Regions from separate parts of the Microbacterium sp. S1037 genome, predicted to be linked through region 2. Evidence: predicted binding sites of a transcription regulator. Region 2 holds the regulator's gene; the other holds the start of a gene.
What was found. Region 2 encodes LexA, which represses DNA repair genes until DNA is damaged. Its sites were predicted from a motif close to TCGAACANNTGTTCGA; they were not measured.
Positions count from the first base shown of each region.

Region 1 (7,035 bases), on a different contig from region 2:
GGATGCCGTGGGCGGCGCCGCCGTGTCGGAACGACCGTGGGCGGGGGTCGATGCACGGCTGTCGCGGTATTCGTACCTGGTGAGCCTGCTCCCGCAGAGGATCATCGACGACCTCGGCCTGCGGATCGACCTGCGGCGCCGCCGATACTCGTCGTACACGCCTGATCCGGCGGATCCGTCGCGCGGCATCCTGATCGACACACAGGATGCCGAGGCGACCGCCGCCTCGTTCACCCGGACGTTCGGCGACGCCCGCGAGGCCGAGCGGTACGCGGCGTTCGGAGAGCGACTGAGGCCGCTCGCACGCGCCGTCTTCCCGACGATGACGGATCCGCTGCCAACGGAGGACGAGGTCCGGGAACGGCTGGGGGACGACGAGCTGTGGTCCGCCCTGACCTCGCGACCACTCGGCGACCTGCTGCGATCGTCGTTCGAGAGCGACCTCGTCCGCGGGATCGCGCTGACCGACGGGCTCATCGGGACCTTCGCGTCGTCGGACGATCCGTCGCTGGCGCAGAACCGTTGCTTCCTCTACCACGTCATCGGCGGCGAGACCGGCGACTGGGACGTCCCCGTGGGCGGGATGGGCGCCGTCACGGCCGAGCTCGAGCGGGTCGCGCGCGAGGCCGGAGCCGACATCGTCACGGGGATCGACGTCGTGTCGGTCTCGCCCGACGGCGAAGTGCACGGCGTGACCGACCGGCCCGAGGTGTTCTACGGCTCACTGGTGCTCAGCGGTGTCGGAGAAGCAGTGCTCGCGCGGCTCCTGACCGCCGGCGGGACACCCACCTCGGTCGACGAGCCGGAGGGGGCACAGGTGAAGGTCAACATGCTGCTGTCGCGGCTTCCGCGTCTGCGCGATCGCTCCGTCTCGCCCGAGGCGGCGTTCGCGGGCACCTTCCACGTCAACGAGACCATGACGCAGCTCGACTCGGCCTTCGTCGCGGCGACGGGAGGGATGCTGCCCGACCCGCTGCCGCTGGAGATTTACTGCCACTCGCTCACCGATCCGTCGATCCTCGGCGAGGAGCTGCGCGCGAGCGGGGCGCAGACACTGACGCTGTTCGGCCTTCACGTGCCGCACCGCCTCATCGACGGCGCCGACCCCGTGGCTGCCGGCGCGCGCCTGTTGGCGGCGGCGCAGCAGTCCCTCGACGCGGTGCTCGACGAACCGCTGCGGGACTGCATCCTGCGGGCACCGGACGGCCGTCTGTGCATCGAGGCGCGCACCACGGCGGATCTCGAGGAATCGCTCAACATGGTCGGCGGGAACATCTTCCACGGCGGACTGTCGTGGCCCTGGCTGCCTGCTCCCGCCGCTACCCCGGCCGGGCGATGGGGCGTCGCGACAGCACACTCGCGCGTCCTGCTGTGCGGGTCGAGCGCGCAGCGCGGCGGCGCGGTGAGCGGGATCGGCGGGCAGAACGCGGCGATGGCGGCATTGGAGATTCTCGCGGGGTGAGGAGGGTGGGGGCGCTCGAGGTCGGAGGCCTCGAGTGCGACGGCGACGGCGCGCGCGTACTCGGGTGAGATTCCGCGACAGCGGGGTGAGTTCGATGGAGAGATTCGAACATAGTTTCTATCGTGGAGCCATGACCGATCTCCTCGCTCCCCCCTCTCCCATGGGGCCGAGTCCCGACGACGGCGACCGCCTCCGCGCGCTGGTCGCCGAGATCCGCGCGGTCACCGCCGATGTCGCGCGCCTGCAGGCCACGCTGATCAGGCGGCGAGCAGAGGTCATGCAGATCGCGCTCGCAGAGGTCGCACGGGCAGGCTCCCGCGCGTCACGAGGACGCGAGATGCCGATCCGTTCGGCGGCTCTCGAGATCGCGGTGGCGACGAAGTCGCACGACCTGACGGTCCAGCGAGAGCTCGACGACGCGTACACGCTGACCGAGAAATTCAGCTCAACGGTCGATGCGCTCGAATCGGGTCGCATCACGCTCCGGCACGTTCAGGCGGTGCTCGAGACAGGGGTCGTCATCGACGACGACGAGACGCGAAGAGGGTGGGAGGAGGTCGTTCTCTCCCGCGCGGAACGAGACTCCCCGGCGCGCGTGCGGGCCTTCGCGCGCGAACTCGCGGAGAGTGTTCAGCCGGAGGGGATGACAACTCGGCATGCCCGCGCAGCACGAGCGCGGGGAGTGAGCGTTCGCGACCTCGCGGACGGCATGGCCGAGCTGAGCGTCATCCTGCCCGCGACCGTGGCCTATGGCATCCGGGACCGTCTGCGCCGACAGGCCGCGGTGATCCGGGCGTCGAGCAGAGCGGTGGCTGGAGACGGCGGAACCGACGAGCTCGCGACGGGCGGGCTCCCCGGTGACACCGCGACAGCGGCCGATCGCGCGACCCCTTCACGGGCGGACACCCCTCGGCTTCCCCTGACGAGCGGACGCTCGCGCAGATCGGGGCCGATCTCTGCGCCGACCTTCTCCTGACGGCCGCTCCGACGATCGACCCGACGACCGAGGCGACGTGTCCCGGCGGGCTCGGCGCGATTCGCGCTCAGATCCAGATCACCGTGCCCGTGCTGACGCTCCTCGGGCACACCGACGCGGGTGCGGCCGTCGCCGGGCGAAGTCCCATCGACCCGGAGTCGGCACGGCACCTCGCTGCCCACGCTCCGGGGTGGGATCGCGTCCTGTGCGACCCCGTCACGGGCACGGTGCTCGAGGTCGACCGTTACAGCCCGTCCGCCGTCCAGCGCCGCTACCTTGCTGCGCGCGACCAGCACTGTCGCGCTCCGGGGTGCCGTGCACCGCTGACCCGGTGCCAGCTCGATCACAATCACGAAGCACAGCACGGCGGCGCGACCACGCTGACGAACCTGTGCCACCTGTGCGTGCGGCATCACACCCTCAAGACCGAGACGGCGTGGAGCGTGACTCAAGAGCCGGACGGCACGCTCCACTTCCGCAGTCCCCTCGGGCAGCGCGTGACCGAGACTCCGCCGCCGCGGATCATGTTCCTTCCGGATTCCGACGGAGCGGGCGAGGGCCACACGACAGGGACCTCGACCCCGCCGGACGCCGCGCCGTTCTAACCGGAAGCGACAACCTCGAACAGACGTATCCGGAAGCGAGGCGAGAAGTCTTGCCAGGCCGTCAGCGCGCCTCTATCCCTTCCTCTTCCCCTTCGTCGCCCGCGACATGTGCCCGGAGGACGTCGATCATGGCGCCGACCGCCTGCATCAACACGACGGTCGACGGCTCGGCGTACCCGAACACGAAACCCGCGGGAAGCGGCGCAGACGCAACGCCAGCCGCATACCGTGACAGCGGTTCGACCCGCACACCGCTCTCAGCCATGCCGGCCACGATCGCGCGCTCCGTGTCGAGTCCCTGTCCGGGGAGCAGGACCACGGCGTGCAGTCCACCGTCCGTCGCCACGAGTTCGACCCCCGGCACGCTCGCGAACGCCTCGAGCAGCAGCCGTCGGCGATGCCGGTAGTCGCGCCGCCGTCGGGCCGTATGGCGGGCGAGCGCACCCTCAGCGAGGTACAGCGCGAGCGCATGCTGCTGCACGAGAGAGACCGGGAGATCGAGGTCCTCCCGTGTCGCGCGGATGCGCTCACCCACCGCCCCGGAGGCAACGACCCACCCGCACCGCAGCGCCGGCGCCAGGACCTTCGACATGCTGCCGATCAGCACCACGCGCGACGGATCCAGGAGCGCCAAGGGCGGCAGGGGTGCCCGCCCGTGCGGGAACTCACTGTCGTAGTCGTCCTCGACGACGATCACGTTCTCCTCTGCGGCCCAGGCCAGAAGGACCGCCCGCTGTTCGGCATCCAGTCGGCTGCCCAGCGGGTAGTGGTGATTCGGCGTCACGATCAGCGCGTCGAGATCGCGGTGCTGAGCGAGGGCGTCGAGAGCCAGCCCCGATCCCACGCGCACGGGGATCGGCACGGAGTCGATACCGAGACGCCGAAGGACCATGCGCACGCGAGGGTAGCCCGGGTCCTCGATGCCCACGCGGAGTCGCCCCCGACCGCGCTCGGATCCGAGCGCGAGCAGGGTCAGCAGCATCGCATCGCTCGTGCCGGCGGTGACGATGACGTCGTCCACCGCGACCCCGAGACCGCGGGTGCGCCCGAGGTGTCGCGCGATCTCGGTCCTCAGCGCGCGAAGGCCCTGAACGTCGTCGACATCCGACGCCGGATCGAGGGCTGCGGCCCGCCGCCAGGCCGAACGCCAGGCTGCGTCGGAGAGCCCCTCGGTGCGGGGACGACCGGGACTGAGATCGACGTCGTCATGCGACACGGCCGCGGGGGCCACCGTCGACGCGGGTCGCTCGGCGGAACGGGGGACGACATCGGCGACGACCGTCCCTCCTCCCGGAATAGCGAGGAGGTAGCCCTCGCCCGCGAGGATCTCGTACGCCGCCACGACGGTTCCCCGTGCGACCCCTAGATCGGCGGCGAGGGCACGCGTCGAGGGCACGGGCTCTCCCCCTCTCACGCGCCCCTCGAGAACGGCGGCTCGCACGCCGTGCGCGATTTGCTCGTGCAGGGGCACGATGGAGCGTCGATCCAGGATGCCGAGGGAGATCACCGGGACAGTGTGTCACTGGTCCATCAGAAACGGTGTGAACTGGCCTATGTCCTAGACCAGTCGACCCGATGGAATCGGAGGATGATCGACCTCCCTCTCACCGCTCAGACCCGCATCCGCCGCGAAGCCCACCACCAGGTCACCGACCGCGCGGCCCTGTACGACGTGATCGACGGTGCCCTCTCCGGCACCATCGCGATCGTGCGCGACGATCGCCCCGTGGCGCTCCCCATAGGCATCGGCCGCGACGGAGACGACCTCCTCATCCACGGATCGACCGGGAGCGACTTCTTCCGCCGGATCGCCGCGGGCGCGCCGGTGTGCGTGACGGTGACGCACCTCCTGGGTCTGAAGTACGCGCGCTCCCTCTTCGACAGCTCGATGCGATACCGGTGCGCGGTCGTGCACGGGGTGGCATCCGTGGTCCCCGCCGACGAGAAGGAGGCGGCGCTCCTGACGCTGTCTGAGCACCTCATGCCGGGGCGCGGCCTCGAGGTGCGGCCGATGACGACGCGGGAGCTGGCCGCGACGTTGGTGCTGCGTATTCCGCTCGCCACGGCCAGCGTGAAGGACAACGCCGGATCGATGGTCGAGGAGGACGACGACGGCGAGGACCGCGCGGTCTGGGCCGGAACCCTGCCGCTACGGATGAGCGTGGGCGAACCGGTCACGTCCCCTCAGACGCGGGAGGGGACGCCGGTTCCGCCCTCGGTTCAACGGGCAGCCGCGCGGGTGACGGCCTCGGGCACGGCCTGAGCCGCGGCGGGTTCCGGCCCCGCGGCAATGCCCGACGGCGCGCGAGAAGTCAGCCAGCAGGCACCAGCGACGGCACCGCGTACCGCCGCGGCGTTCCGAAGCGGTGCGCCGTGATCGACACGGCCTGCTCCCGCAGGAACGGCAGCAGCTCGACCTGCCCGGCGCGGGTGACCTCGCCCGCGTACACGGCCACGGAGGGCGAGCCCCCGGTGGCTTCCGCGACCGCGGCGATCGACCCGCCCAGCAGACGCACGCGGCCACCCGAACGCGCGAGACGCGCGGCGCGACGTCCCCACTCCGCGGCGTCCTCGACGGCGAAGCGGACGCTCGCTCCCTCGAGCCACGCGCGCACCGCGGGCGACAGCTCTCGCGCGGAGCTCACGACGACGGGGGAACCGGCGCGAATCCCCGCGGCGACGACCCGCACCAGCGCCGTCTCCGACGCCTCCTCCACCCGCACGGTCACCGGCACCGCCGCGTGCCGCAGCACGTTCTGCTCCGACTCGAGCCCCGTCACATCGCGGGCGAGCGAGAACTCCGACGCCCACGCGGAGGCGTCGTTCGCGAGAGCGGATGCCAGCCACGCGCGGTCCGCGGCGGGCACGGCGGCGAGCGCCGGGGCGGCGAGTGCGTCCGGACCCGCGGCGGCCCCGCCCTCGGCATCCGCCCACGACCCGAACCCGAACAGGTAGTGCGGTCCGCCGGCCTTGGTTCCCGCACCCACCGCCGACTTCTTCCAGCCGCCGAAGGGCTGGCGCTGCACGATCGCTCCCGTGGTGCCGCGGTTGACGTAGACGTTGCCCGCCTCGATGCGCGCGAGCCACGTGTCGATCTCGGCGGCGTCGAGCGCGTGCAGACCGGAGGTGAGGCCGTACTCGATCGCGTTGACGATCTCGATCGCCTCGTCGAGCGTCTCGGCGGTCATGATGCCGAGCACGGGACCGAAGTACTCCGTCCGATGGAAGGCGCTGCCGGGCTGAACGCCCTCGCGGATGCCGGGACGCCACAGCCGACCCTCGTCGTCCAGGCGGCGCGGCTCGACGACCCAGCGCTGGCCGGGCTCGAGCGTCGTCAGTGCGGTGAGCAGCTTGCCCTGTGCGGGCTCGATGAGGGGGCCGACGCGCGAAGCCTCGTCCCACGGCATCCCGACCTCGAGCGAGGTCACCGCGTCGACGAGTTGGTCGCGGAAGCGGCGCGAGCGGGCGACGGAGCCGACGAGGACGACGAGGGATGCCGCGGAGCACTTCTGTCCGGCATGCCCGAACGCCGACATCGCGATGTCCTTCGCCGCGAGGTCGAGGTCGGCGCTCGGGGTGACGATCACGGCGTTCTTGCCGCTCGTCTCGGCGAGCAGCGGCAGGTCGGGGCGGAAGGAGCGGAACAGCTCGGCCGTCTCGTAGGCGCCCGTCAGCACGACGCGCTCCACGGCGGGGTGGGTCAGCAGTTGCCGGCCCAGATCGTTCTCGGACACCTGCACGAGCTTCAGCACCTCGCGCGGAACGCCCGCCTCCCACAGCGCCTCGACCATGACGGCACCGGAGCGCTCGGCGAGTGCCGCGGGCTTGATGACGACGGCGGAGCCCGCGGCGAGCGCCGCGAGAGTGGAGCCTGCGGGGATCGCGACGGGGAAGTTCCACGGCGGGGTCACGACGGTGACACCGACGGGGGTGAACCGCGCTCCGTCGACCGACGCGAGCGCCCGCGCCTGCTCGGCGTAGTAGTGCGCGAA
Region 1 covers NZ_JBLWIG010000003.1:218,329-225,363, reverse strand. Annotated here, with positions in the region: gene ACMW4R_RS16115 (phytoene desaturase family protein) at 1-1,462, shown strand, start outside; gene ACMW4R_RS16110 (DUF222 domain-containing protein) at 1,593-2,438, shown strand; gene ACMW4R_RS16105 (HNH endonuclease) at 2,405-3,043, shown strand; gene ACMW4R_RS16100 (PLP-dependent aminotransferase family protein) at 3,105-4,550, opposite strand; gene ACMW4R_RS16095 (pyridoxamine 5'-phosphate oxidase family protein) at 4,632-5,306, shown strand; gene ACMW4R_RS16090 (bifunctional proline dehydrogenase/L-glutamate gamma-semialdehyde dehydrogenase) at 5,356-7,035, opposite strand, start outside.
Region 1: ACMW4R_RS16110 (DUF222 domain-containing protein) is a predicted target of LexA. The motif match lies at 1,567-1,582, and genes of this name have one in related genera.

Region 2 (7,035 bases):
GGGCCGTGGCATCCCATGCCTGAAGAGCCGCGACGGACGTGAACACGGGCAGCACTTTGCGACCGTCGGGGGCGGCCACCGTCACGATCGACAGCTCTTGGGTCTTGTCGACCTCGAGTCCGTGCGGCCCGACGCCGTGATCGCCCTTCTCAGCGACGAGGGGGATCAGGAGGCGCGCTTCGCGGTACGCGTCGACCACCGCGCGTGCATCGCCGTCCCCCGTGCGGAACGCGAGCAGGGCCGCCAGCAACGCGGGATCGGCGGAGCCGTCGTCGCCCGAGTGGGGGTTGGCCTGAAAGCTGCGCCCCTCCCAGGGGACGCCGGCCGAGTCCGCGTGGGCACCGTGCGCGCCGTGCGCCTGAGAACCGTGCGCGTGGGCGCCGTGCGGATCGTCAGTGTCCGGCGACATCCAGTGCCTCGGCCAGCGTGAACTGGCCCGCGTAGAGCGCCTTGCCGACGATCGCACCCTCGACGCCCAGCGGCACGAGTTCGCGGAGCGCCGCGATGTCGTCGAGGCTCGATACGCCGCCCGAAGCGACGATCGGCTTCGGCGTGCGCTGCGTCATCTCGCGCAGCAGCTCGATGTTGGGGCCGCGGAGCGTGCCGTCCTTGGTGACGTCGGTGACCACGTAGCGGCTGCAGCCGGCGTCCTCGAGGCGGTCGAGGACGGTCCAGAGGTCGCCGCCGTCGCGGGTCCACCCGCGCGCCGCGAGCGTGGTCCCGCGGACGTCGAGACCGACGGCGATCGCTTCGCCGTAGCGGTTGATGACGTCGGCTGCCCACTCGGGGTTCTCGAGCGCCGCGGTGCCGAGGTTGATGCGGCTCGCGCCGCTCTCGAGTGCCGCCTCGAGCGAGCGGTCGTCGCGGATGCCGCCGGAGAGCTCGACCTGCACGCCCTTGACCTGCTTGATGACCTTGCGCATCACGTTCGCGTTGCTGCCTCGACCGAAAGCCGCGTCGAGGTCGACGAGGTGGATCCACTGCGCGCCCTGGCGAGCGAAGTCCGCCGCGGCGTCGACGGGGTCGCCGTAACTGGTCTCGGTGCCGGCCTCTCCCTGGGTGAGGCGGACGGCCTTTCCGTCGGCGACATCGACCGCCGGAAGCAGCACAAGTTCGGGCGTGGACGCGAAATCGTTCATGGCTCCTCGGACCCGTCGGCGCATCTCGCCGAGCCTGGGCACGAGGTCACACAGTAGTCGTGCGCAGCCCGTCGATCCAATTGGCGAGGAGCCGGATGCCGGCTTCGCCCGACTTCTCGGGATGGAACTGCGTCGCCGACAGCGGCCCGTTCTCGACCGCCGCGAGGAACGGCGCCCCGTAGGTGCACCAGGTCAGGACGGGCTCGGGGAACGGCGGGGTGACCTCGAGCGACCACTCCTGCGCCGCGTAGGAGTGCACGAAGTAGAAGCGCTCGTTCTCGATCCCGTCGAACAGGCGCGAACCGGCTCCGGATGCCACGGTGTTCCAGCCCATGTGCGGGAGCACCGGAGCCTCGAGCTCGGCGACGGTACCGGGCCACTCCCCCAGACCCTCCGTGTCGGCCCCGCGCTCGATGCCGCGCTCGAACATGACCTGCATGCCCACGCAGATGCCGAGAACCGGCCGACCGCCGGCGAGACGCCGGTCGATGATCTCTCCGCCGCGGCTCTCGTTCAGGGCACCCATCACCGCGCTGTACGCGCCGACACCCGGGACGAGCAAGCCGTCGGCGTCGAGCAACAGCGAGCGGTCGGAGGTCAGTCGCGCATCGGCACCGGCCTCGATCAGCGCTTTGACAGCGGAGTGGACGTTGCCGGAACCGTAGTCGAGGACAGCGACGAGCGGCCTGGACGTCACAGTGCGCCCTTGGTGCTCGGAATGCCGTCGACCAGCGGGTCGAGCGCCTTCGCCTGGCGGAACGCCCGCGCGAGCGCCTTGTACTCGGCCTCGGCGATGTGGTGCGGGTCGCGCCCCCCGAGGACGCGCACGTGCACCGTCAGACCCGCGTGGATCGAGATCGCCTCGAACGAGTGCCGAACGAGCGAGCCGGTGAAGTGACCACCGATCAGGTGGTGCTCGAAGCCCGCGGGCTCGCCCGTGTGCACGAGGTAGGGGCGGCCACTGATGTCGACGACCGCCTGGGCGAGCGCCTCGTCCAGGGGGACCAAGGCGTCGCCGTAGCGTGCGATGCCCGACTTGTCGCCGAGCGCCTGACGGATCGCCTGCCCGAGCACGATCGAGGTGTCTTCGACGGTGTGGTGTGCGTCGATGTGCGTGTCGCCGGTGGCGCGCACGCGGAGGTCGGTCAGCGAGTGCTTGGCGAACGCCGTCAGCATGTGATCGAAGAACGGAACCGTGGTCTGGATGTCACTGGCACCGCGTCCGTCGAGGTCGAGCTCGAGCTCGATGTGCGACTCGCTCGTCTCTCGCGTGAGAGAAGCGGTGCGGGGCGTGGCGGGGCCGGTCATGACCGCGATCCTACCGAGGCGAGGGCATCGAGGAACGCGGTCGTCTCGTCGGCCGTGCCCGCCGTCACGCGCAGGTGGTGCGCGATACCGACGTCGCGGATGAGGACGCCGCGGTCGTACAACGCCTTCCAGGTGGCGGCGGGGTCGGCGACACCCCCGAAGAGCACGAAGTTGGTCCACGACTCGTGCGCCGAGTAGCCGAGAGCCGACACCGTGGCCGAGATCCGATCGCGTTGAGCGACGATCTCGTCGACCATCGACAGCATGGTGTCGGCGTGGCCGAGCGCCGCAGTCGCCGCAGCCTGGGTGAGAGCACTCAGGTGGTACGGGAGCCGCACGAGGCGCAGGGCGTCGACGAACGCCGGGTCGGCGGCGAGGTAGCCCACTCGCGCACCGGCGAAGGCGAAGGCCTTGCTCATGGTGCGCGAGATGACGAGTCGAGGACGACCGGGCAGCAGGGTGACAGCGGACGGCTCGTCGCGGGGCGCGAACTCCTGGTAGGCCTCATCGACGATGACGATCCCGTCGGTCGCGTCGTAGACCGCCTCGACGACGTCGAGTCGAAGCGGCGTCCCCGTGGGGTTGTTCGGCGCGCACAGGAACACGATGTCGGGACGCTGCTCTCGCACCTGGGCTGCGGCCGACTCGGGGCTGAGCGTGAAGTCGTGCGCGCGGTCTCCCGCGATCCAGCGCGCCCCGGTTGCGCGCGTGAGGATCGGGTACATCGAGTAGGTCGGCGCGAAGCCCATGGCCGTCCGTCCGGGCCCGCCGAACGCCTGCAGGATGTGTTGAAGCACCTCGTTCGATCCGTTGGCCGCCCAGATCTGTTCGGGCGTCAGGCCGTGACCGAGGTAGCCGGCGAAAGCCTCACGGAGGCCGGTGAACTCCCGGTCGGGATACCGGTTGACGTCGCGCAGCGCCCGGGCGACGGCATCCAGGATGTCGTCGGCCACTTCCGCCGGAACGGGGTGCGTGTTCTCGTTCACGTTGAGGGCCACAGGCAGAGCGGCTTGCGGAGCGCCGTAGGGCGTCATCCCGCGGAGGTCATCGCGGAGAGGGAGGTCGTCGAGGCGCACAGTCACCTCACCAATGGTAGGCCGCCGCGACGATCAGCCGACGCCTCAGGGCGCGGCGAGGTATTCGGTGGGGATGGCGATGCGCTGGCCCGCCGAGACCGCTCCGCCGTCGAGGGCGTTCAGGCGCGAGATCTGCGCCACGACGTCGCGGGGATCCGCCTGGGGAGCCACGTCTTCGGCGATCGACCAGAGGGTCTCGCCGCTCATCACGGTGATCTCGGCGAACGAGCCGCTCGGAGCGCCGCTCTCGCTCGACGCGAGCGCGGACCCGCCGCCGACGACGGCGATGGCGAGAGCGACCACCACGGGCAGCGCGGCGAGGAACGCCACGACGCGACGACCACGTGCGGTCAGACGCAGGCGAGTGGTGGGGGCGGTGGGGGTGATGCTGCTCATGGTGTGCTCCTTGGTGGGGAGAGATTCGCACCCCACCCTCGGCCGGGAGGGCGGTGGTGCGAATCTGTATTCCGAATCTATCTTCGATACTTTCGAGTGTCAACACCGGCTGTGATCGGAGACGAATCGAACGCGACACGCGTGAGGCTCCGTGTCATTCGGGTCGTCAACCGGATACGGTTTCGACACGGAGACCTCATCACCAACCTCCGACATTCGAATTTCCGCCGCAGAACGCGCGGCGCGAGGGGAGCTCAGATGACCGACGCGACGACCGCCGCCGGCCGCGAACGACCGCAGACCCGGCGGCGCAAGAACCTCAGCGACAAGCAGCTCGCGATCCTCGAGGTGATCCAGCGCTCCATCGCGCGGCACGGCTACCCGCCGAGCATGCGCGAGATCGGCGACGCGGTCGGACTGAAGTCGCTCTCGAGCGTCACCCACCAGCTGAATCAGCTCGAACTCAGCGGCTACCTGCGCCGCGATCCGGGCAAGACGCGCGCGATGGAGGTGCTCATCGACCTGCCGGGCGCCGCCGCCGAGAACCCGGCCGACACCGCCCCGGCGCTGGGTGACGCGGCCCTCGTCCCCCTCGTCGGACGCATCGCCGCCGGGGTCCCGATCACGGCCGACCAGCAGGTCGAGGAGATCTTCCCCCTCCCCCGCCAGCTCGTCGGCAAGGGCGAGCTGTTCATGCTCAAGGTGTCGGGCGACTCGATGATCGATGCCGCGATCTGCGACGGCGACTGGGTGGTCGTGCGCTCTCAGGCGACCGCCGAGAACGGCGAGATCGTCGCGGCGATGCTCGACGGCGAGGCGACGGTCAAGACCTTCCGCCGCCGCGACGGTCACACCTGGCTGCTCCCCCGCAACAGCGCGTTCGAGCCGATCCTGGGCGACGAAGCCGTCGTCCTCGGCCGCGTCGTGGCGGTGCTGCGCGCGGTCTGACGCCCTCTGGCGGCGCGGCCCGGTGGCGAGTCCGGCGCGCCGTGATGTCTCCGTGGCACGGCCCGACCCACGACAATGACGCCATGCCTGACGGACACCTCTCCCTCGCGCCGAGCCTCGGCAGCGCCACGCCGAAGGCCCGGCTGAGGATCCGTGCCGTGGCATCCGTCGTTCTGCTGGCTTTCGCGGTCCTCGCGGTGCCCCTGGCCCTCGTCGCGGCGTGGGCGCGACTTCAGCTCGTCGACGAGGATGCCTTCGCGGCGACGCTCACCCCCCTTGCCGCCGACCCACGAGTGCAGAGCCTCGTGATCGACGAAGCGACGAGCGCCATCACCGGATCACTGGACGCGTCCGCGTCAGACGCCGCGGTGCCACCGACCGCGGCGCGGGCGCTGGAGCTTCTCGGCCGCCCGACCGCGGCGGCGGCGCGTTCGCTCACGGAGCGCGCCGTGACGGAAGTGGTCCGCTCGGACCGCTTCTCGAGCGTCTGGGCCGCGGTGGTGCGCACCTCCCACCGCGCTCTCGTGTTCGGAGCGACGTCGGACGGCGGCGGCATCATCGTGCTGACTCCGGACGGCCTCGGGATACAGGTCGGCGGGGTGGTGTCGGCGATCACCGACGAACTGAGTCTGCAGGGCTCCCCCGTGGCGGCTCTCATCCCGAGTGTCGATCGCGTGGTCATCGTCGGCGACGGCGCGCCGTTGCGCGTGTTGCGCGCCGGCTACGTCATCGCCACCGCGGCGGGCGTGCTGCTACCCGCCTTGGCGGTGGTCCTCCTCGCGGGCGGAGCCCTCGTCGGACAGCGAAGAGGACGTGCGATCATCGGCACCGGACTGGCGATCGCCGTCGGTTCCGGAATCCTTCTGATCGGTGCGGCTGCGGCGCCCGACGTCGTCGCCCGCACCGCCGCCGCCAGCGGTCTCGATCCCGCGGGCGTCGCCGCCATCGTCCGCCAACTGTTGACGTCACTCGTCGGGTCGTCTGGCGTGGTCTTCGCCGCGGGGGTCCTCCTCCTCGCGGTCGGCGTCATCGTCGCACGGCGCACGAACCGGACGGGCGCCCCGTTGAGCCCGGCCGGGCCGAGCAGCTGAGCATCCGACGTCGACGCCCGGCGATCTTGCGACGACCACGGATGGCCGCATCCGGCCGTTACCATGACCGAAAGCGCAATCGGAAGCGAGCCCCGTGTCTACCAACCCCGCCCCTGGCGATCCTTCTTCCGCCGAGGGCGACACCGCGGCACCCACCGCCCTCGGCCCCGCCGAGCCGGCACCCACCGAGACGCGCGCTCCCGGCGATGACCACGCGCCCGCCCCGCGATCGCGGCCCCGCCGCAGCACCGTCATCCTCGGTTCGGGCCTCGCACTGCTCGTCGTCGCCGCAAGTGCGGGGTTCTTCTGGCTCAGCGCGCAACTCGCTGCATCCCAAAAGCAGATCATGGATCAACAGCAGCAGATAACCGACCAGCAGCGTGAGCTCGAGGAGCAGCGGGCGCAGCTCGATCGCAAGGAGCAGTTCGGCGCGGCCATGCAGGAGCTCTATGCGACAATCGATCCGCTCGTGGGCCTCCCGTACGCGTCGCTCGTGCCCTGGAGCGAGGTCGAGGGGTTCGCCCACAGCGCCTGGGTGCACCGGGAAAGTGTCGTGACGATGGAACGTGACATCACCGACGTCAAGATGTTCACGACGAAGCTGGCCAACCGCGTGGAGGCCGCGCGCTCCATGGCCTCCACGAACGCGACGGGGAGCCCGTGGGAAGCCGCGCTCGACTCGCTCGGTCACGGGTGGGTGACCATGACATATGACGAGAGCAACCGCCCGTGCGGCCTCGAGGCGATGGCCTGCGTCTCGAGCGCGGATCCCTTCGTCGTCCACGTCAGCAGCGACACCCGCGACACCTCGACACTGACGGACTGGATGCGCACCGGAGTCGCGTACCACGAGTACTCGCACGTGCTGCAGTTCACCAACCCCGAGGCCACGGCATCCGCACTCACCGCCTTCGGCGGCAATGCGGAGACGATGGCGGACTGCTACGCGCTGACCTTCCTCGACGGGTGGACGTTGGACCACGTGGTGCCCATCGACAGCTCCTCCTACTGGGAGGTGAGCGTGGGCTACGGCTACACGTGCGACGATGCGCAACGCCAGGTCATCCGTGACTGGGT
Region 2 covers NZ_JBLWIG010000001.1:2,105,248-2,112,282, reverse strand. Annotated here, with positions in the region: gene ACMW4R_RS09555 (SseB family protein) at 1-409, opposite strand, end outside; gene priA (bifunctional 1-(5-phosphoribosyl)-5-((5-phosphoribosylamino)methylideneamino)imidazole-4-carboxamide isomerase/phosphoribosylanthranilate isomerase PriA) at 393-1,139, opposite strand; gene hisH (imidazole glycerol phosphate synthase subunit HisH) at 1,186-1,836, opposite strand; gene hisB (imidazoleglycerol-phosphate dehydratase HisB) at 1,833-2,447, opposite strand; gene ACMW4R_RS09535 (histidinol-phosphate transaminase) at 2,444-3,529, opposite strand; gene ACMW4R_RS09530 (LysM peptidoglycan-binding domain-containing protein) at 3,569-3,919, opposite strand; gene lexA (transcriptional repressor LexA) at 4,178-4,867, shown strand; gene ACMW4R_RS09520 (hypothetical protein) at 4,951-5,958, shown strand; gene ACMW4R_RS09515 (hypothetical protein) at 6,053-7,035, shown strand, end outside.